DNA from 3 places in the Pseudonocardia sp. P-1 genome. Region 1 is predicted to be linked to each of the others. Evidence: predicted binding sites of a transcription regulator. Region 1 holds the regulator's gene; each other region holds the start of a gene.
The links. Region 1 encodes LexA, which represses DNA repair genes until DNA is damaged. Its sites were predicted from a motif close to CGAACACGTGTTCG; they were not measured.
Positions count from the first base shown of each region.

Region 2: a site for LexA is predicted at 1,858-1,871, ahead of AC0GKK_RS00300 (intein-containing Rv2578c family radical SAM protein). Genes of this name have one in related genera too.
Region 3: a site for LexA is predicted at 4,651-4,664, ahead of AC0GKK_RS24230 (CoA transferase subunit A). Genes of this name have one in related genera too.

Region 1 is NZ_CM176614.1:4,663,849-4,670,796, forward strand. It holds gene hflX (GTPase HflX) at 1-19, shown strand, start outside; gene AC0GKK_RS22925 (hypothetical protein) at 55-1,119, shown strand; gene lexA (transcriptional repressor LexA) at 1,148-1,906, opposite strand; gene AC0GKK_RS22935 (hypothetical protein) at 2,136-2,366, shown strand; gene AC0GKK_RS22940 (hypothetical protein) at 2,530-3,189, shown strand; gene nrdR (transcriptional regulator NrdR) at 3,709-4,200, shown strand; gene AC0GKK_RS22950 (vitamin B12-dependent ribonucleotide reductase) at 4,295-6,948, shown strand, end outside.
Region 2 is NZ_CM176614.1:56,249-63,196, reverse strand. It holds gene AC0GKK_RS00300 (intein-containing Rv2578c family radical SAM protein) at 1-1,848, opposite strand, end outside; gene AC0GKK_RS00295 (YibE/F family protein) at 2,404-3,510, shown strand; gene AC0GKK_RS00290 (dioxygenase family protein) at 3,526-4,395, opposite strand; gene AC0GKK_RS00285 (citryl-CoA lyase) at 4,392-5,189, opposite strand; gene AC0GKK_RS00280 (CaiB/BaiF CoA transferase family protein) at 5,186-6,337, opposite strand; gene AC0GKK_RS00275 (IclR family transcriptional regulator domain-containing protein) at 6,412-6,948, opposite strand, start outside.
Region 3 is NZ_CM176614.1:4,924,658-4,931,605, forward strand. It holds gene AC0GKK_RS24205 (4'-phosphopantetheinyl transferase family protein) at 1-152, opposite strand, end outside; gene AC0GKK_RS24210 (hypothetical protein) at 276-485, opposite strand; gene AC0GKK_RS24215 (NAD(P)/FAD-dependent oxidoreductase) at 740-1,870, shown strand; gene AC0GKK_RS24220 (cytochrome P450 family protein) at 1,906-3,114, shown strand; gene AC0GKK_RS24225 (3-oxoacid CoA-transferase subunit B) at 3,235-3,861, opposite strand; gene AC0GKK_RS24230 (CoA transferase subunit A) at 3,864-4,607, opposite strand; gene AC0GKK_RS24235 (MOSC domain-containing protein) at 4,912-5,808, opposite strand; gene AC0GKK_RS24240 (HAD hydrolase-like protein) at 5,953-6,603, opposite strand; gene AC0GKK_RS24245 (lyase family protein) at 6,679-6,948, shown strand, end outside.

The DNA of each region.
Region 1 (6,948 bases):
GACGGCGGCGGGCCACTGAGCGTCCCACCGGCCGGGCGGCCGGGTCCCGGGACCGTGGCCCGCCGCCTGACCGCGGTCCTCTGCCTGACCGGCGCGCTCACGGGTGCGGCCGCGCCGCCGCCCGGGGCGATCCCGGCCTGCTCGATCGACGACCCGCGGCTGGCGGAGCTGTCCGGACTGGTCGCCGAGGGCCCGCCCGGCGCGGCCCCGCAGCGCTACCACGCCGTCGTCGACGGCGGCGGGACCGCGCGGACGTTCACCCTGGACCCGGCCGGCTGTGCGGTCACCGGCACCCGGCAGGCCGACGTCCCGGTCACCGACGTCGAGGACCTCGGCCTCGGACCGGGCGGGGAGCTGTGGCTCGCCGACACCGGCGACAACGGGGCGCGGCGCGGGTCGGTCCGGCTCGTCGTGCTGCCCCCGGCCGGGCCGCCACGGGTGCACGACCTCGTCCACCCCGACGGTCCGCGCGACGTCGAGGCACTGCTGGTCGGCGACGACGGCGTGCCCCTGCTGGTCGACAAGACCACCGGGGCCGCCGGGGTGTACCGGCCCGCCGCGCCGCTGCGCGATGGCGGGGACCCCGTGGAGCTGCGCCGGGTGGCACAGGTGGTGCTGCCCTGGTCCGGCACCGGCGGCGGGCCGCTCGGGGCCGCCGGGTCGCGCACGGTCACCGGCGGCGGGCTCTCGCCGGCCGGGGCCGACGGCGGGCGCGCCGTCGTGCTGCGGACCTACACCGACGCCTGGGTGTTCCCGCTGCCCGCCGGCGGACCGGCGACCGTCGACGCGCTGGTCGCGGCCCTGGGCGGGGCACCGCTGCCGGTGCCGTTGCCGGGGGAGGCGCAGGGTGAGGCGATCGCCCCGGACGGCCGGGGCGCGCTGCACTCCGGGAGCGAGGCGCGGGGCCTGACCGCGGCAGCGGTCACGGTCGTCCCGGGCGCGGTGTCCGCGGCGACCGTTCCGCAGGCACCGGTCGTGCCTCAGCCCGCCGCGGTGCCCGAGTACCGCACGTACCCGTCGTGGCTGCCTGCCGCGGGCGGGGCCGCGGCGCTCGGGGCTCTGCTGGCCGCCGGCGCCGTCGCGATGTCCCTGCACGGACGGCGCCGCCGGTCCCGCTGATCGCGGGAGCGGGCGCCGTCCGAGGAGGTCAGAGGCGGCGCAGGACCGCCACGACGCGGCCCAGGATCGACGCGTCGTCACCCGGGATCGGGTCGTAGGCGTCGTTCGCGGGCATCAGCCAGATGTGCCCGTCCTTGCGGCGGAACGTCTTCACGGTCGCCTCGCCGTCGATCATCGCGGCCACGACCTCGCCCTGCTCGGCCACCGGCTGCTGGCGCACGACGACCCAGTCGCCGTCGGTGATCGCGGCGTCGACCATCGAGTCACCCTTGACGTTGAGCAGGAACAGCGTGCCCTCGCCGACGATCTCGCGCGGCAGCGGGAACACGTCCTGCACGGCCTGCTCGGCCAGGATCGGGCCACCGGCGGCGATGTCGCCGATGAGCGGCACGAACGCCGGCGCCGGCCGCGCGGAACGCAGGTCGGCGGTGTCGGTGTCGGAGTCCGTCCCGTCGGTACCGGCGATCTGCTCCGGGCTGCGGACGTCGACCGCGCGGGTGCGGTTCGGGTCGCGCCGGAGGAAGCCCTTGCGCTCCAGGGTGCGGAGCTGGTGGTGCACCGACGAGGTGGACGTGAGGCCCACCGCGTCACCGATCTCGCGGACGCTGGGCGGGTAGCCGTACCGGTCCACCCAGTCCCGGATGACGGCCAAGACCTTCTTCTGCCGCGGGGTCAGGCCGCGGGTGTCGGCCGCGGGGTCGGGGAACTCCCGGACCTTCGCGGATCCCCGGTCCGCGGCGGTGCCGGTCACGCCGGGACCACCGTGTCCGGTGTCGTCCGCTGCCATCGCATTCGCCTCCTCGGGGTACTTACGGCGACGACCCTAGCCGCCACGGGCCCGTTCGCCAAACATGCGTTCGAAGTCGCCCGGGGCGTGTCGTGGATTCCGTCGGGCCGCGGTGGTACAACATCGCACACGCGTTCGATCGAACACCGGTTCGATCGAACGCGGTCCGCGTCGCCGTCCGGCCGCGCGGGGGCGACCGGCAGCGGGAACGGCAGCGGGGGTGGCGATCGTGGGTGCGGCGGTCATCGGGGACGTGACGGTCATCGGGCGGGTCCCGGGGTGCGCCACGACCGACGGGGTGCGGCCCGGCCGGGTGCCGGGCGTCGTGCGCCGTGCGGTGGCCGCGTCGGGTGTCCTGCTCGCCTCGGCGGCCGCGGTCGTCGCGCTCGGGGTGCTCGCCGACGTCGCGGTCGCCACCCACGGCCCGGCCGGGCCGCCCGCGGTCGGCGCACCACGCTGAGAACGTCCCCGGCACGGGCGACGACCTGCGGGAACGCGGTTGTTGTCGGTGCCGGGTGCTACACCGCTCGTACACCCGTTCGACCGGGCTCGGGGAAGGGCCGGTCGGCAGCGGGGGAGACGAGACCGCCCGGGGGACGGGCGGTCCGACGGCAGGAGGAACCATGCGAGAGCTCGACGAGCGGATCCGCGATCACGGCGCGGTCGGCTGCCTGACCGGCGCCCCGGCGCCCGGCACCCCCACCTCGCGCGCCCGGCGCGCCGCCCGGGAGCGGGTGCGGGCCGCCGACGGTCTCGCCGGTGCGGCCGGTGCCGGCTCGTCGGCCGCCGCGCGCGCGGCCCACCGGTGGGCCGCCCACGGGGCGCACGAGCGCGCACTGGCCGAGTCGGTGGCCCGCCATCCCGCCGCCCGTTCCCGGCGCGCTCCGGTGTCCGGCGCCCCCGGGTCCGGTGTCCCGGTGTCCGGTCCCGCCGGCGGTCCGAACCCCGCGGTCCTGACGCCCCGCTGCACCACCGCGGACCCGGCCCCGAGGGCGACGGCGACGCTGACGCGGCCCGCGCCGGCCGCGGCGCCGCCCCGTCCTCGGTCGGTGGCCGTGCCGGCACCGCGCACCGTCCGTCCGCCGTCCCGGCGCTGCCTGGTCCCGGCGCGCCCGCGCCCGGCCCGCAGCCGCGCCCGCGGGCGCCTGGAGCGGTTCCTCACCGGGGTCGCGGCCCTGCTCTGCGCGACGACCGCGGTGGTGGCGCTCGGGCTGCTGGGCGACGCGGCGGCGGGCTGGAACGCCCCCGCGGCCGCCGTGCCGTCGGTCGGCGCCGTGCGCTGACGTCGGCCGGCGCCGCGCAGTGCGGCGCCGCACCCCGTGGTTCGCACGGCCGTGCGCTGCGGGGCGGTCCGAGGTGGTGACGGTGCGGAGCGACGGACGCCGCGTCGGCGTCGCATCGGGTGACGGCGTGCGCGGGGTGGCGCGCGGGTGTCGGGACATGGTCGCCGGGATGTCGCCGGAGGAGTCGGCGACGTGCCGCCGGGCGCGTCCGCAGGGCGTGTCCCCGCATCGGGTGGCCGCCGGTCGCGGTCCCTCCGGCGCGACGGACGGCGCCGCCCGCGACGTTCCTCGGTGCCACCAGCGCCGATGCCCCGCTCCATGATCGTCGGCGACGGACCGGTCGCGGAACGTGGTGTGCGAGGCTCGGTTCCCGATCGGGCGAAGCTCGGCGTGGCACCGGGCCCGGGATGGCGTACCCCTAGATGTAGGGGTTACATTGGTGTCGTTCCGCCACTGGTTGGGGGGACGGATCGCTGCGGAGAGTTTCCGGAACGTCACGGAAGAAGGGTGTGAGCGTCCATGCGCTGCCCGTTCTGCCGACACCCGGACTCCCGCGTGATCGACTCCCGGACCGCCGACGACGGGACCTGCACCCGCCGGCGCCGGTCCTGCACCTCGTGCGGACGACGGTTCACCACGGTCGAGGAGGCCGTGCTCGCCGTCGTCAAGCGCAGCGGGGTGACCGAGCCCTTCAGCCGGCAGAAGGTCGTCGGCGGGGTTCGGCGGGCGTGCCAGGGCCGGCCGGTCGACGAGGACGACCTGCAACAGCTCGCCCACCGGGTCGAGGAGACGGTGCGGGCGCGCGGGGCGGCGGAGCTCCCCAGCCACGAGGTCGGGCTGGCGATCCTCGGGCCGCTGCGTGAGCTCGACGAGGTCGCGTACCTGCGGTTCGCGAGTGTCTATCGGTCCTTCTCCTCCATCGAGGACTTCGAGAAGGAGATCGCCGACCTGCGTTCGGCGGCTGCCGGGGAAGCAGCCGACGACGAGGCCGGTCACCACCCGGACGGCTGAGCGGCGCGTCGTCGTCGCCGGTCGTACCGGGAAGAGAGCCGTCCGCGCACCCCAGCGTGCGGGCGGAGAAGCGTCGGATGTGCGGAGGCAGTTCATGACCGAGACCGTCGGGGGCCCGACGACAGACACCGGTGAGAGCGCGGCGGCCAAGCCGTCGCGTGGCCGCGGGAAGACCGGCGCCAAGCGCGCGCCCGGCCTGACCGTGCAGCGTGTCTTCACCACCGAAGGGGTCCACCCCTACGAGGAGGTGGAGTGGGAGCGCCGCGACGTCGTCATGACGAACTGGCGCGACGGCACCGTCAACTTCGAGCAGCGCGGCGTCGAGTTCCCGCGCAGCTGGTCGGTCAACGCCACCAACATCGTCACCAGCAAGTACTTCCGCGGCGCGGTGGGCTCGGACACCCGCGAGTCCAGCCTCAAGCAGCTCGTCGAGCGGGTCGTCGGCACCTACAAGCGGGCCGGTCTCGAGCACGGCTACTTCGCCACCGACGGCGACGCCGAGATCTTCGACCACGAGCTGACCTGGATGCTGATCCACCAGGTGTTCAGCTTCAACTCGCCGGTGTGGTTCAACGTCGGGACCGCCAGCCCGCAGCAGGTCAGCGCCTGCTTCATCCTCTCGGTCGACGACACGATGGAGTCGATCCTGAACTGGTACCGCGAGGAGGGCCTGATCTTCAAGGGCGGCTCCGGTGCCGGCCTGAACCTCTCGCGCATCCGCTCGTCGAAGGAGCTGCTGTCCTCCGGCGGCACCGCCTCGGGCCCGGTCTCGTTCATGCGCGGTGCCGACGCCTCCGCGGGCACCATCAAGTCCGGCGGCGCCACGCGGCGCGCGGCGAAGATGGTCGTCCTCGACGTCGACCACCCCGACATCGAGGAGTTCGTCGAGACCAAGGCCAAGGAGGAGGCCAAGGTCCGCGTCCTGCGCGACGCCGGCTTCGACATGGACCTGGGCGGCTCCGACATCACCTCGGTGCAGTACCAGAACGCCAACAACTCCGTCCGCGTCACCGACGAGTTCATGCGCGCCGTCGAGGGGGGCACCGACTTCGGTCTGCGTGCCCGCATGACCGGTGAGGTCATCGAGCGCGTCGACGCCCGCACGCTGTTCCGCGGCATCGCCGAGGCGGCCTGGAACTGCGCCGACCCCGGCATCCAGTACGACGGCACGATCAACGACTGGCACACCACCCCGGAGTCCGGCCGCATCAGCGCGTCGAACCCGTGCTCGGAGTACATGCACCTGGACAACTCCAGCTGCAACCTGGCGTCGCTGAACCTGCTGAAGTTCCTCGACTCCGACGACCGGTTCGACGCCGAGACCTTCGCCAAGGCCGTCGAGCTGATCATCACCGCGATGGACATCTCGATCTGCTTCGCGGACTTCCCGACCGAGCCGATCGCCGACACCACCCGGAAGTTCCGCCAGCTGGGCATCGGCTACGCCAACCTCGGCGCGCTGCTCATGGCGACCGGCCACGCCTACGACTCCGAGGGCGGCCGCGCGCTCGCCGGGTCCATCACCTCGCTGATGACCGGTGCCGCGTACAAGCGCTCCGCCGAGCTCGCCGGCGTCGTCGGCCCGTACGAGGGCTACGCCCGCAACGCCGAGTCCCACCAGCGCGTCATCCGCAAGCACGCCGCGGAGAACGACCGCATCCGCACCTTCGCCTCCAGCACCCCGGTGCAGAAGCTCGCCACCGAGGTCTGGAAGCAGTGCCAGGACATCGGGCAGGTCAACGGCTGGCGCAACGCGCAGGCGTCGGTGCTGGCCCCGACCGGCACGATCGGCCTGATGATGGACTGCGACACGACCGGCATCGAGCCGGACCTGGCGCTGGTCAAGTTCAAGAAGCTGGTCGGCGGCGGCTCCATGCAGATCGTCAACCAGTCGGTGCGCCGCGCCCTGGACAACCTCGGCTACCAGGCCGAGCAGGCCGAGGCGATCGTCGAGTACGTCGCCGAGCACGGCCACGTGGTCGACGCCCCGGGCATGAAGCCCGAGCACTACGAGGTGTTCGACTGCGCCATGGGCGACCGGACGATCGCCCCGATGGGCCACGTCCGCATGATGGCCGCCGCACAGCCGTTCCTGTCCGGTGCCATCTCCAAGACGGTCAACATGCCCGAGCGGGCGAGCGTCGAGGACGTCGAGCGGATCTACCTCGAGGGGTGGCGCCTCGGCCTCAAGGCCCTGGCGATCTACCGCGACAACTGCAAGGTCGGCCAGCCGCTGTCCGCCGGCAAGGGCGGCGACAAGAAGGCCGACGCCGAGCCGGAGAAGCACGTCGTCGTCGAGCAGCGGCCGGTCCGCAAGCGGCTGCCGAAGAAGCGGCCCAGCGAGACCGTGTCGTTCACCGTCGGTGGCGCCGAGGGCTACCTCACCGCCGGCAGCTACCCCGACGACGGCCTCGGCGAGATCTTCGTCAAGCTCGGCAAGCAGGGCTCGACCCTGGCCGGCGTGATGGACGCCTTCTCGATGTCGATCTCGGTGGGTCTGCAGTACGGCATCCCGCTGGAGTTCTACGTCTCGAAGTTCTCCAACCTGCGCTTCGAGCCTGCCGGGATGACCGACGACCCGGACGTCCGGATCGCGACCTCGGTGCTGGACTACCTGTTCCGCCGCCTGGCGCTGGACCACCTGCCGTACGAGAAGCGCGCCCAGCTGGGCATCTTCTCCTCCGACGAGCGGTCCGCCCAGGTCGAGAACGACTACGGCACCGGCGAGAAGCTCGACATGGAGGAGTT
Region 2 (6,948 bases), 850 kb from region 1:
GTAGTCCCGGGTGGCGTACGCCCCGCCGCGGTAGAGCCGCTCGTAGCGCGGCAGCAGCGCGGGGTGGGTGCGCCCCAGCCAGGCCAGGAACCACTCCCGGGCCCCGGGACGCAGGTGCAGCGCGAGCACCGTGGCCCGGCTCGCCCCGGCGGCGGCGATCTCCGCCAGCAGGGCGTCGAGGGCCTCGGTGGAGTCGGTCAGCCACGGCAGCACCGGGGCCACCATGACCCCGCAGGGCAGGCCGGCGTCGGTGATCCGGCGGACGAGGTCGAGGCGGGCGCGCGGACCGGGGGTGCCCGGCTCCAGGTGCGACTGCAGCTCCCGGTCCAGCAGCGCGATCGACACCCCGGTGCCGACGCGGACGTCGGCGTTCGCGGCCGCGAGCTGCGGCAGGTCCCGGCCCAGCACGGTGCCCTTGGTCAGGATGGAGAACGGCGTGCCGGAGCGGGCCAGCGCGGTGATCACCCCGGGCATCAGCCGGTAGCGGCCCTCCGCCCGCTGGTAGGGGTCGGTGTTGGTACCCATCGCGACGTGCTCGCGCCGCCACGACGGCCGGGCCAGCTCCCGCTCCAGCACCCGTGCCACGTTCACCTTGACCACGATCTGGGAGTCGAAGTCCGCGCCCGCGTCGAGGTCGAGGTAGGTGTGGGTGTTGCGGGCGAAGCAGTTGTGGCTGACCACCCCGGCGGCGACGAAGTCCCCCGTGCCGGTGGTGATGTCGACCATCGGGCGGAGGGTGCCGGTGTCGCGGACCGCCACGACCCGCGGCGCTCCCCCCGGCGGCTCCTCGACGCGGGCGCCGCCGACGTCGCGCACCCGGGCCACGGCCGGGTCGGTCACCGCGACCAGCCGCAGCTGCTCGGCGACCCCGCCCAGCACCCGCAGCGCCCGCACCCCGGGCCGGGCCGACGGCTCGGAGGCCACGCGGAACCCGAGCCGGCGCAGCGCGTCGACACAGGCCCGGGTGAGCTCCTCGTCGCCGGGCACGATCCGCAGCACCCCGGCGGAGACCTCACCGCAGGCGTCGACGATCCCGCCGACGAACCCGGCCGTCCAGCCGCGGGCGGGCCGCTGCGGCCAGGCGGCCGGCGACGGGGCGGGCGCCGCGATCATCCCGGCGGCCACGGGCGTCGGCCGTGCGGTCAGCAGGTGGTGGGCGCGGGCCAGCGCCTCCAGCTCGACCCAGCCGGTCGGGAACGGCTCGGCCCGCACCCGGCCGCGCACCGCGTCGGCCCGGACCAGCCCGCACAGCCAGCCCTCGGCGTATCCGTCGGGCCGGGCCCCGCCCGGGACCGCGGCCGCACCGGGCCCGACCAGCGCCGTCCCCGGGCTCAGGTGCGGCCGGTCCGCCGAGGCCCGGCAGCGCCCCGGTCGCACGTGCGCCCAGCCGGAGGTGGTGAGGAAGCGGTGCTCGGCGGAGGTGACGAGCCGCGTGCCGTCGTCGAGGGTCACCTCCTGGGCGCGGCGCCGCGTCGACCAGCGCGCGAGCACCGGGGTGCGGACGAAGCGGCGCCGACCGCCGCCGTCGGTGACGGTGCCGACCACCTCGTCGCCCGGGCGCAGCTCCCCGATCGGCCGCGACCGGCCGTCGGCGGTGAGTACCGGGGTCTCCGGGACGAGGCAGTAGGTGCACGCGTGCGAGCAGCCGCGGTAGGGGTTGACCGTCCAGCCGAACGGCACCGGTGACGACGACGGCACCCGGTTCAGCACCGAGCGCGCCTCGACCTCGTGGAACACCGTGTCCGCGAACCCCGGCGTGCGCACCGAGCGCAGCAACCCCCGCATCCCCGGCAGCGCCGTCGCGCTCCCGACACCGTCCGCCCCGACCTGCTGTCCGTCCCATCGCACCGAGTCAGTCGAACACAAGTTCGAACGTCGGACAACCGGTCGTCGCCGGGCGGTCGCGTCCGGGCGAACGGCACCCCGCAGGTCGAAGATCGTTTGCAAGGATGCGGACGTGCCCCCGCCCCCGCCCGTCCCGCGCGACCCGTCCGCCCCCGACGGCGGGCGGCCCGCCGCCCCGCGGACGGGTGGGCGGCGGCGCGCCGAGGACCGGCCCCCGGGCACCTCGGGCGGGCACCGGCTCCCGGGTGGCGAACCGGCGCGGCACCGGGCCCGCCACGCTCCGGCCCCGCGGCGTCCGGCCCCCGTGGAGGACCGCCCCGGGCCCGCACCGGCGCGCGGCGCGGCGGCGGACCCCGCCGACGGTGACGAGACCGGTCCCATCCCCCACCCGGGCACCCGGGCGGCTGGGGCGACTGCCCCGGCCAGGCCGACCTCGGCGCCACACCCGGCCCGGCGGCCCCGTCCGCAGCCGGCCGGGGACACCGGCCGGGACACACCCCGGGACACGAGCACGGACACGGGCACGGGCACGGCGCCGCGTCCCCGGCCGGGAGACGGGTGCGCAGACTGCTGGTCGCGCTGCTCGTGCCGTGCGTGCTCGCGACGCTCGCCGGGGTGGCCCTGCTGTGGCCGGGTGCGACCCCGGTCCCGGAGATCCCACCCACCCAGCAGGTGCACGGGACCGTCACCGCGGTGCAGGTCGCGGACTGCTCCCCCGGCGCCGGGGACCGTCGCTGCACCGGGGTGACGGTCGCGCTGTCCGACGGGCCGCGCGCCGGGCGGGACCTGGTGCAGCTGGTGCCGAACGAGCCGTCGACGCCGCGGTTCGCGGTGGGCGACCCGGTCACGCTGTCCTGGTCGGGCGCGAACCCCGACGACGCGGGCTCCTACCAGCTCGTGGACTTCCAGCGCGGCGCTCCGCTGGGGTGGCTGGCGGCGGCGTTCGCGCTGGCCGTCGTGGTGCTCGGGCGGCTGCGCGGGTTCGCGGCACTGGTCAGCCTGGCGCTGAGCTTCGGGATCCTCCTGTGGTTCGTGCTGCCGGCGATCCTGTCCGGCGGCTCCCCGCTCGCGGTCGCCGTCACCGGCGCCTGCCTGATCATGTTCGTGGTGCTGTACCTGACCCACGGGTTCACCGCGCGGACCTCCTGCGCGGTGCTCGGCACGCTGGCCTCGCTCGCCCTGATCGGGGTGCTGGGCTACCTGTTCACCGTCACCTCGCGGCTCACCGGGCTCGACGACACCACCGCCACCCTGATCGGCACGCTCGGCCCCGGGGTGCCGATCGACCCACGCGGCCTGGTGCTGGCCGGACTGGTGATCGGCGCGCTCGGGGCGCTCGACGACGTCACCGTCACCCAGGCCTCCGCGGTGTGGGAGCTGGGCGCGGCGAACCCCGAGCTGGGTGTGCGCGAGCTGTTCGCGGCCGGGATGCGGATCGGGCGCGACCACGTCGCGTCCGCGGTGAACACCCTGGTGCTGGCCTACGCCGGCGCCGCGCTCCCGCTGCTGCTGCTGTTCACGGTGGCGGCGGGCGGCGTGACCCAGGTGCTCACCAGCCAGGACGTGGCGACCGAGATCGTGCGGACCCTGGTGGGCAGCATCGGGCTGGTCGCCGCCGTCCCGGTGACGACCGGGCTGGCCGCACTCGTCGTCGGCCGGCGCTGAGTCCGGTCCGGCGACCTACCCGGCGGGCTGGAGCACGAAGTCGTAGCGGGCCTCGTACCAGGGCACCTCGCTGTGCCCACCGTCCGGCGTCGGGCCGGGCTCGCGGCGGGTGAAGTCGACGACGAGCTCGCGCCTGACCCCGAACACGACGTCGGAGTCGAGGAACTCGGTGCCCTCCCGGAACAGGTGGGTGATCAGCGGCTCGTAGCCGGGCACGGCCAGCAGGAAGTGGATGTGCGCGGGCCGCATCGGGCTGATGTCGGTGCGCGAGACGAGGTCGCCGACGGGGCCGTCCATCGGGATGGCGTAGCCGAGCGGGGCGATGGTGCGCAGGCAGTAGCCGCCGTCGTCGCCGGTGGTGTACTTCGCGCGCAGCCGGGCCTCGTCGACGTCGAGCTGGGCCTCGTAGGTGCCGTCGGCGTCGGACTGCCAGACGTCGAGGACCGCTCCGGTCACCGGGGTGCCGTCGAGCGCGCGGACGCTGCCGTGCACGAACAGCGGGTCGCCGGGCAGCCCGTCGGACATGTCCTCGCCGGAGGCCTTCTCCGGGGATCCGTCGATGTGGAACGGGCCCAGCACCGTCGCCGGGGTGGCGGCCGGGTCGAGCCGGTGGTTCTGCTGGACGACGAGCATGGACAGCCCGAGCACGTCGGAGGCGAGGATGAACTCCTCGCGCTTGTCGTCGGAGATCTGCCCGGTGGCCGTCAGCCAGCGCACCGCGGCCATCCACTCGTCCTCGGTGAGACGGGTCTCGCGGGCGAAGTCGTGCAGGTGGCGCACCAGGGCGGTCATCAGCTCGGCGGTGCGCGGGTCGTGCGCGGTCGCCCAGCGCGCGACGGCGGCGTCGGTGATCGTGTCCTCGGTGACGGTGGTGGGCTGCGTCATCGCAGGTCTCCCTCGGGCTGGTACGGGTCGGGGTCGACGGACCGGTTGTGCAGGTCCACGGACAGGAAGATGTCGTTGGCGACGGGATGGCGCAGTTCCTCGGCGAGCTGGCCGATCAGGCCCGCGGTGCGGGCGAGCAGGGCGAAGCCGCGCAGCAGCTCCAGCGGCAGGCCGAGGTCGGCCAGCGCGGCGCCGCAGACGCCGGCGCCGTTGAGCGGCAGCGTCCGCCCCAGCACCTGCGGGTGCACCCGGCCGATCGCGGCGAACAGGCTCAGGTGCGGGCCGGTCAGCCCCTCCTGCGCGGCGATGGTGAACAGTCGTGGGGTGCGGGGGTCGCCGTCCTTGTGGACGTGGTGGCCGAGGCCCGGCACGAACCGCTTCGCGGCCCGCTGCGCGGTGACGACGTCGAGGGCGACGGCGTCCCAGCCGTCGTCGGTGGTGGGGCGCTCGGCGGGCAGGTGGTCGTGCAGGAACCGGCCGCAGTCCTCGGTCACGCCGAGGAAGCGCGACCCGCCCCCGAGCAGCCCGGCGGCGAGCGCGCCCTGCACCGAGTCCGGCGCGGACAGGTGGGTGAGCCGGGTGACGATCGCGGTCGGGGTGAACCCGTGGTCGGCCAGCGCGGCGAGGACGGCCTCGAACACGCGGGTCTCACCGGGGGTGGGGCGACGCTGGGTGGCGAGCCAGAACGCGAGCTCGCCGAACCCGACCTTCCCCATGACGTCGTCGGCGAGGTCGTGGCCGAGCAGGGTGATGGCGTCCTTCGACGAGGCGCCCAGGGCGGTGGGGTAGGTCATGAGTCGAGCCACTTCCGCAGGTCGGCGCCGTGCTCGTCGAGCCGCGGCGGAGGGAGCCGGTAGACGGCCGGGGTGGCGGAGAACCGGACCGGGTGCCGGGTGGTGGGCACCGCGCGGTCCCCCTCCCCGACCGTGACGACGGGATCGAGCCCGAAGCGCTCGGCCATCGCGAACCCGCCGTCGATGGTCTGGATCGGCCCAGCCGGCACGCCGGCGGCGGTGAGCAGCTCGAACCACTCGACGGCCCCCCGGGTCGCCAGCCGCTCGACCAGCAGCGGGCGCAGCTCCTCCCGGTTGACCGTGCGGTCGGCGTTGCGGGCGAAGCGGGGGTCGTCGGCGAGGCCGGGCACCTCGAGCACGCCGCAGAGCTTGCGGAACTGGGCGTCGTTGCCGGCGGCGACGATGAGGTCGTCGTCGGCGGTGGGCATCGGCTCGTAGGGGAAGACCGAGGGGTGGGCGTTGCCCATCCGGTAGGGCACCGTCCCGCCGGCGACCCAGGCGGAGCTGTGGTTGACCAGGCCGGTCAGCGCGGAGGACAGCAGGTTGACCTCGACGTGCTGGCCGGCGCCGGTGCGGTCGCGGTGGCGCAGCGCGGCGAGGACGCCGATCGCGGCGTGGTTGCCCGCCATCACGTCGAACACCGAGATCCCGGCCCGGTACGGCGGCCCGTCCGGGTCGCCGGTGAGGCTCATCAGCCCGGACATCGCCTGCACCATGAGGTCGTAGCCGGGGACGTGCGCGCCCGCACCGGAGCCGAACCCGGAGATCGAGGCGTAGACGACACCGGGGTTGTCGGCGGCGACGGAGGCGTGGTCCAGCCCGAAGCGGGCCATCCCGCCGGGCCGCAGGTTCTCGATGACGACGTCGGCGCGGCGGGCGAGCTCGCGGGCCGCGGCCAGGTCGCCGGGGTCGCGCAGGTCGAGCGCGATCGACCGCTTCCCCCGGTTGATGCCGAGGTAGTAGGTGGCCTCGCCGTCGCGCTCGGGCGGGGTCCAGGTGCGGGTGTCGTCGCCCGCCGGTCCCTCGACCTTGACGACGTCGGCGCCCATGTCCGCCAGCAGCATCGTCGCGTACGGCCCGGCCAGGATCCGGGAGAAGTCGGCGACGAGTACGCCGTCGAGCGGCCCGCCGGTTCCGGGTTCCGCCATCGGGGTCCCTCCGAAGTGATCGCTGTGCGGACGAGTGTCCGCCAGACGATCGTGGCCCCGGGCGCGGGCGGCGGTCAAGCCGTGGCCGACACCGTCACGTGCGGCGCGGAGGCGAGCCGGGCGAAGTCGGCGCTGATGTCGCCCGCGGCCTGCAGCAGCAGCGGCAGATGGTGTTCGAGCAGGGTCTCCAGCGAGGTCTCCGCGGCGTGGCAGTTGACGTTGACCCCGGCGACGACCCGGCCCTCGCCGTCGCGCAGCGGGGCGGCGACCGAGCGGATGCCCGGGGCGAGCTGCTCGTCGGTCAGCGCCCAGCCGCGGGCTCGGACCTCGCGCAGCTCGGCGTCGCGCTCGGCGGGCGCCGGGGCGTGCCGCGGGGTCAGCCCGGAGCGCGACGGCTCGGCCAGCACCCGTTCCAGCTCCCCGGGGGCCAGCGCGGCGAGCTGCACCTTCCCCAGCGACGTCGACGCGGCCGGGAACCGCGTCCCGATCTGCACCGACAGCGCGACGATCTTGGGCACCGCGACCCGCGCGACGTAGACGATGTCACTGCCGTCGAGCTGGGCGATCGAGCACGACTCGTGGGTCCGCGCGACGAGGCGCTCCAGGTGCGG
Region 3 (6,948 bases), 260 kb from region 1:
CGGGCCAGGGCGTGCGCGGCGAGGTAGCGGGCGCGGTCCTCGTGCCTGCGCAGTGCGAGGAGCCGCTCGCGTTCATGGGCGTCCAGCAGCGCGACGAGGTCGGCGCGGTCGCCGGGATCGGCCGGGGCGGCCCACCAGACGGTGACGGTCACGGCGTCCAGCCTTGCACGTCGCCCCCGCGCCGGGCCGCACCGCCGGGAGTGATCACGGATCGGGCACGCGGAGGGTCGCCCGCCGACGTCCCCGGTGCCCGATCGGTGATCGTGCCCGTGCCCTCAGTCGCTGCGGCGGGCGGCGAAGTCCGTGCGGACGTGGGCCGGGCGGGCCTGCGGGGCCGGCCCCGCCGTGCGCGGTGCCGGCGGGCCGCCCGGCGCGCCGGACCGGCCGCGCCTCGCCGCGCGACGCTCGGCGCGGTTGGCGGGGGTGGGCGCCCCGGCGGGACCGGTGTCGGCGGTGGGGACAGGGGTGTGGCGGGTCGTGGGCATACGACCTCCTCGGAGCATCGGATCGGACTCGGACCGGGTGCGGAGGGCCGGTGACGCGCGGGGACGCCGGAAGGGCCGCACGAGGGCGGCGACGGTTCCGGGCCCGGTGGACGTCACGGGCCGGCGGCGGAGGGCGCGGAGGTCGACTCCGCGGGCCGCTCAGAGGAACCGGATCAGCATGGCGGCGACGCTACGACGACCGCCCGGCCGGGGCCACCGGTTTTCCCCGGGGCCGCCGACCTATCGTCGCGGGCATGGAGACGGCGGACGTGCTGGTGGTCGGCGGCGGCATCGCCGGGGTGTCGGTCGCGTGGGAGCTGGCCGCGCACGCCCGCGTCGTGCTGACCGAGGCCGAGCAGGACCTGCCGGTCCACGCCACCGCCCGCTCGGCCGCCACCTACATCCCCGGTCACGGTTCCGGCCCGTTCCGCGCGCTGATCGACGCCTCCGGGCCGCGGTTCGCCGCGCTGCCCGAGCAGCTCGGCACGCCGCCGCTGCTGTCCCCCCGCCCGGTCCTGCACCTCGCCGACGACGAGCAGGCCGCCGACCGCCTCGCCACGACGCTGCGCGAGCAGCACGGCGAGCCCGGCGCCCCGGTCGCCCTGGACCCCGCGCAGGCGTGGCGCCGCGCGCCGGTGCTGCGCCGTGCCCCGCGTGCGGCCGCGTGGACCGCCGGCGCCTGCGACGTCGACACCGCGGCCCTGCACGACGGCTACCGGCGCGGGCTGCGCGCCCGCGGCGGCACCGTGCTGCGCGGCGCCCGGGTGGCCGCGCTGGACCGGGACGGCTCCGGCTGGAGCGCGACGACGACCGGCGGGCACCGGGTGCGGGCGGGAGTGGTCGTCGACGCGGCCGGGGCCTGGGCCGACGCGGTGGCGGCGCTGGCCGGCGTACCCGGCGCCGGGCTGACCCCGTACCGGCGCACGATCGCCGCCTGCCCGGTCGGCGACCCGTCGGTGCTCACCGTCGACGGTGCCGTCCTGCCGATGATCGCCGACGCCGCCGAGCGCTGGTACCTCAAGGCCGAGGCGGACGTCGTGCTGGTCTCCCCGGCCGACGAGACCCCGGCCGAGCCGGGCGACGCGCGGCCCGACGAGCTCGACGTCGCCCTCGCCCTGGACCGGGTGGGCTCGGCGACCACGCTCGGGCTGCGGTCGGTCCGGACCGCGTGGGCGGGGCTGCGGACCTTCGCCCCCGACCGCGCCCCGGTGCTGGGCGCGCGACCGGAGCACCCGGGGTTCTTCTTCGTCGCGGGGCAGGGCGGGTCGGGCATCGAGTCCGCCCCGGCACTGGCGGCGCTGGCCGCGTCGGTCGTCCTGGGCCACCCGGCCCCGGCCGACGTCGAGCTCGACCCGGCTGTGTGCTCGGTCACACGGCTGATGTAAGCGGTCGCTTACCCATGGCTGGCACCATGGTCCCCATGGCGCTGACCACCACCGGCACCGAGACGCACGACCTGTTCTCGGGCGACTTCTGGACCGACCCGCACCCCGCCTACGCGGCCCTGCGCACCGAGGAGCCGGTGCGCGAGCTTGCGCTGCCGGACGGGAAGGCGTGGCTGATCAGCCGCTACGCCGACGTCCGTGCGGCGTTCGTCGACCCGCGGCTGAGCAAGGACTGGCGCTGGACGCTCCCCGCCGACCAGCGCGAGGGCCAGCCGGCCGCGCCGATCCCGATGATGATCCTGATGGACCCGCCGGACCACACCCGGCTGCGCAAGCTCGTCGGTCGCTCGTTCACCGTGCGGCGGATGAACGACCTGCAGCCCCGGGTCGAGGAGATCACCCAGGAGCTGCTCGACGCGCTGCCCGCCGAGGGCCCCGTCGACCTCATGCGCCAGTACGCGTTCCTCGTCCCGGTGCTGGTCATCTGCGAGCTGCTGGGGGTGCCCGCCGAGGACCGCGACATGTTCTCGGCGTGGTCGTCGGTGATGGTCGACGACTCCCCGCAGGAGGAGAAGTTCGCCGCGATGGGCAGCCTGAACGGCTACCTCGCCGAGCTGATCGAACGCAAGCGCACCGAGCCCGACGACGCCCTGCTGTCCGGCCTGCTCGCGGTCAGCGACGCCGACGGCGACCGCCTCTCGTCCGAGGAGCTCGTCGCGATGGCGACGCTGCTGCTCATCGCCGGGCACGAGACCACGGTCAACCTGATCGGCAACGGCGTGCTCGCCCTGCTGACCCACCCCGAGCAGCGCGCCCGGCTGCAGGCCGACCCGTCTCTGATCACCTCGGCGGTGGAGGAGTTCCTGCGCTTCGAGTCCCCGGTCTCCAACGCCCCGATGCGGTTCGCCAGCGAGGACGTCGAGTACTCCGGGGTGACCATCCCGGCCGGGTCGACCGTCATGCTCGGCCTCGCCGCGGCGAACCGGGACCCGGAGTGGCTGGCGGACCCGGAGCGGCTCGACATCACCCGGGACTCGTCGTCCGGGGTGTTCTTCGGCCACGGCATCCACTTCTGCCTGGGCGCGCAGCTCGCCCGCACCGAGGGGCGGGTGGCCATCGGCAAGCTCATCGCCCAGCGGCCGGACCTGGCGCTGGCCGTCGACCCGTCCGAGCTCGTGTACCGCGAGTCGACGCTGGTCCGGGGCCTGTCCCGGCTGCCGGTCACACCGGGCGAGCCCGCCTGAGGGCGCCGCGGCCGGGCGCGACCGAGGGGTGCGCCCGGCGGGCGGTGCCGGACCGGCGGCGGCCGTCGGCGCAGCGGGGCGGTGACGGCGCAGCGGGCGGTGTCAGCGCAGCGGGCGGTGTCAGCGCAGCGGGGCGCCGGTCTTCTCCCGCACCTCGTCGGCGCCGACGCCGGGCGCGGTCTCGACCAGCTCGAGCCCGTCCGGCGTCACGTCGATGACCGCCAGGTCGGTGACGATCTTCGTGACGCAGCCCAGGCCGGTGATCGGCAGCGAGCACCGCTCGACGATCTTGGGGGACCCGTCCTTGGAGACGTGGTCCATCATCACGATCACCGAGCGCGCGCCGTGGACGAGGTCCATCGCCCCGCCCATCCCCTTGATCATCTTGCCGGGGATCGCCCAGTTCGCGAGGTCGCCGTTCGCGGCGACCTCCATCCCGCCCAGGACGGCGACGTCGAGCTTCCCGGCCCGGATCTGACCGAAGCTCTCCGCGGAGCCGAAGAAGGCGGCGCCGTCGGCGACGGTGACGGTCTCCTTGCCGGCGTTGATGAGGTCGGCGTCGACCTCGTCGTCGGTGGGGTAGGGGCCGACGCCGAGGATCCCGTTCTCCGAGTGCAGGACGACCGTCCGGCCCTCGGGGATGTGTCCGGGCACCAGGGTCGGCATGCCGATGCCGAGGTTGACGTACGCGCCGTCGGGCAGCTCGGCCGCGACCCGGGCGGCCATCTCGTCACGGTTGAGGGCCATGGTCAACGCACCGTCCTGAACTCGACCGGCTTCTCGACGCCGGGGACGTGCAGCACGCGGTGCACGTGGATACCGGGGGTGTGCACCGCGTCGGGGTCGATCTCCCCGGGCTCGACCAGGTGCTCGACCTGGGCGATCGTGGTCCGCCCGGCTGCGGCGCAGTCCGGGTTGAAGTTGCGCGCCGCGCGCCGGAACACCAGGTTGCCGTGCCGGTCGCCCTTCCAGGCGTGGACCAGCGCGAAGTCCGGGGTGAGGGCGCGCTCGAGGACGTAGGTCACGCCGTCGAACTCGCGGGTCTCCTTCGCCGGGGACTCGACGGCGACCGAGCCGTCGGACGCGTAGCGCCAGGGCAGCCCGCCCTCGGCGACCAGCGTCCCGACCCCGGCCGGGGTGTAGAACGCCGGGATGCCCGCGCCGCCGGCCCGCAGCCGCTCGGCGAGCGTGCCCTGCGGGGTCAGCTCCAGCTCCAGCTCACCGGCCAGGTACTGGCGGGCGAACTCCTTGTTGTTGCCGACGTAGGAGCCGATCGTCCGCCGGATGCGCCCGGCGGCGAGCAGGGTGCCGAGGCCGAAGCCGTCGACGCCCAGGTTGTTCGAGATCGTCTCCAGGTCCGTCGCGCCCTGCTCCAGCAGTGCCGCGATCAGCACCGTCGGAACCCCGGACATGCCGAACCCGCCGACCGCGAGCGACGCCCCGTCGCCGATGTCGGCGACCGCGTCCGCGGCGGATGCCACCACCTTGTCCATCACGCACCTCCGTCGCCGACGACAGTACGCGGCGTACGACAGACGCACAAGCGTTCGCTATGCGAACACAACTCGACGGGTCGGGACCCACGCTCCGCGCGCCGAGGTGCAGCTCAGGGGTATCCGAGAGGCCGACCCGGGAGCTCCGAGTTGCATCCCGGTGACGTTCCAGGGGCAGGGGTGCCCTCTCACGGTGTCGAGATGCAGCTCAGCGGGGCCCGAGGGTGCCCCGCACCCCGCTGAGCTGCATCTCGGCGACCGCCGCCGTCGCGGCGCACCGTCGGCGGGGCGGGCGCGGCGTGGGTCAGGCGGGGGCGGTGTGCGGGTCCCCGACGGCGATCTCCCCGCCTGCGGCGACCTCGGCGTAGACCCCGGCGCACGCCCAGACCCCGCCGACCTGCGGGATCTCGATGCGGTTGTTCTTCGCGATCGTCCGCAGGGTGTCCGGGTCGTCGGGCAGGTCGCCCTGGGGGAGCGTGGTCATGACACAGCGCATGGTGGCGAAGGAGAACGTGATCCGGGCGTCGTCGCCCAGGGCGCTGGTGCTGCCGGGCCAGTCGTTCTCGACGAAGCCCGTCCCCTCGTCGCGCAGCACGATGTTGGGGCGGTAGCGGAGCGGGTCGAAGGTCGCGTCCGGGTTCAGCTCCCGGAGCCGGTCCAGCGTCGACTCGGTGAGCACGTGCAGCGACGACAGGTCGAAGAACGTGCCCGGCGCCCCGAACGCGGAGATGTCGAACCGGCTGATGACCTCGCCGGAGTCCTCGTGCCGGGTCGTCGTGTCCTCGATGAGCTTGCGCGGCGCGAGCTGCTGCGGGGTGAGGCCCTCGATGTCGGGCCACAGCTCCTCGAAGTAGCTCCCCTCCGGCGGGACCGAGATCAGTGAGACGTCGCGGCCCAGCGCCGCGGAGAGCGCGGTGTCGAGGCCCTCGTCGTCGCTGCGCAGCACCGAGCCGTCCGGGAAGGTGATCTCCACCGGCGGGGTGGGCTCCCCGACGACCGGCTCGGCCACGAACCGCGCGGAGAAGCTCAACAGTCCCAGCCAGCGCTTGGGCACCTTGGCGCTGGCGATGATGCCGGTCCCGTTGTCGAGCACCGCGTAGGCGCGGTCGCCGAGCAGCCCCCGTTCGGTGATGGTGGCCCGGGTCAGGGACTCCCCGAGCATCGACTTGACCGGATAGCGGTAGAGCGCGGCGACCGTCATGTCCGGTGTATATCGGCCCGTCCGTTCGACGTGCACGGCCCGAACGGACGGGCCCGCGGGAGCGGTCCTCAGCTGAGGACGCACCTCCGGTCGACGGCCGCAGATGCGCGGCCTCCGGCGCCCGGTTCACCCGGACGTCGCAGCTCAGCGGCCGAGCAGTGCCGCCCGCAGCTCGTCGGCGGTGGGGTACACCGTCGTGGCGCCCGCGGCCTCCAGCTCGCCCGGCTCGGCGTAGCCCCAGCCCGCTCCGGCACAACGGAGGCCGTGCTCGGCGGCGCCCTCGACGTCGTGCAGCCGGTCGCCGACCATCAGCGGCTCGTCCGCGCCCGCGGGGGACCCGAGCCGGCGCAGCGCCTCGGCGACGACGGCGCCCTTGGTCGGCCGGTCCGCGGCGCGGGTGTCACCGACGATCTCGGTGAACAGGTCGGTCCAGCCGTGGTGGGCGAGGATCTTGCGGGCCGAGGTCTCGCCCTTGCTGGTGGCCAGGGCCATCGTCACGCCGGCCGCGGACAGGGCACGCAGCAGCTCCGCGACGCCGGGGTAGGGCGTGCAGTCCAGGCAGCCGTCCTCGTCGCCGTAGAGGCGCCGGTACACCGGCAGCACGGCGGCGGTGCCCTCGTCGCCGAGGATCGGGGGCAGGCTGCGGTAGAGCGGCGGGCCGAGCAGGTGCGTGCCGAGCGCGGACTCGGGGACGTCCAGGCCCACCTCGTCGATAGCGCGGCGCATCGAGCCGAGGATGCCGGGGGCGGAGTCGACGAGGGTGCCGTCGAGGTCGAGCAGGATGTGGGTCAGCACGTCGGGTCATTCTGCCTCCCGGGAGACCCGGCCGTCCCTTCTCCCTGAACGGTCGCAGGTCGTACACTTGTACGCATGGCGAACACACTGCTCGGGCCGCTGTCCGGCACCGACCGGGTCGACGGTCTGCTCGACGACGGCGCGTGGATCGCCGCCCTGCTGGAGGTCGAACTGGCGCTGTCGGCGGTCGCCGCCGAGCAGGGCGCGGTCACCGAGCACGACGCCGACGCGGTGGAACGCGCCGTCGCCGCCGTCGCGGGCGTCGACCCGCACGCGCTGGCCGCCGAGTCGGTCGAGGGCGGCAACCCGGTGATCCCGCTGGTCAAGCGGCTCAAGGCGGCCGCG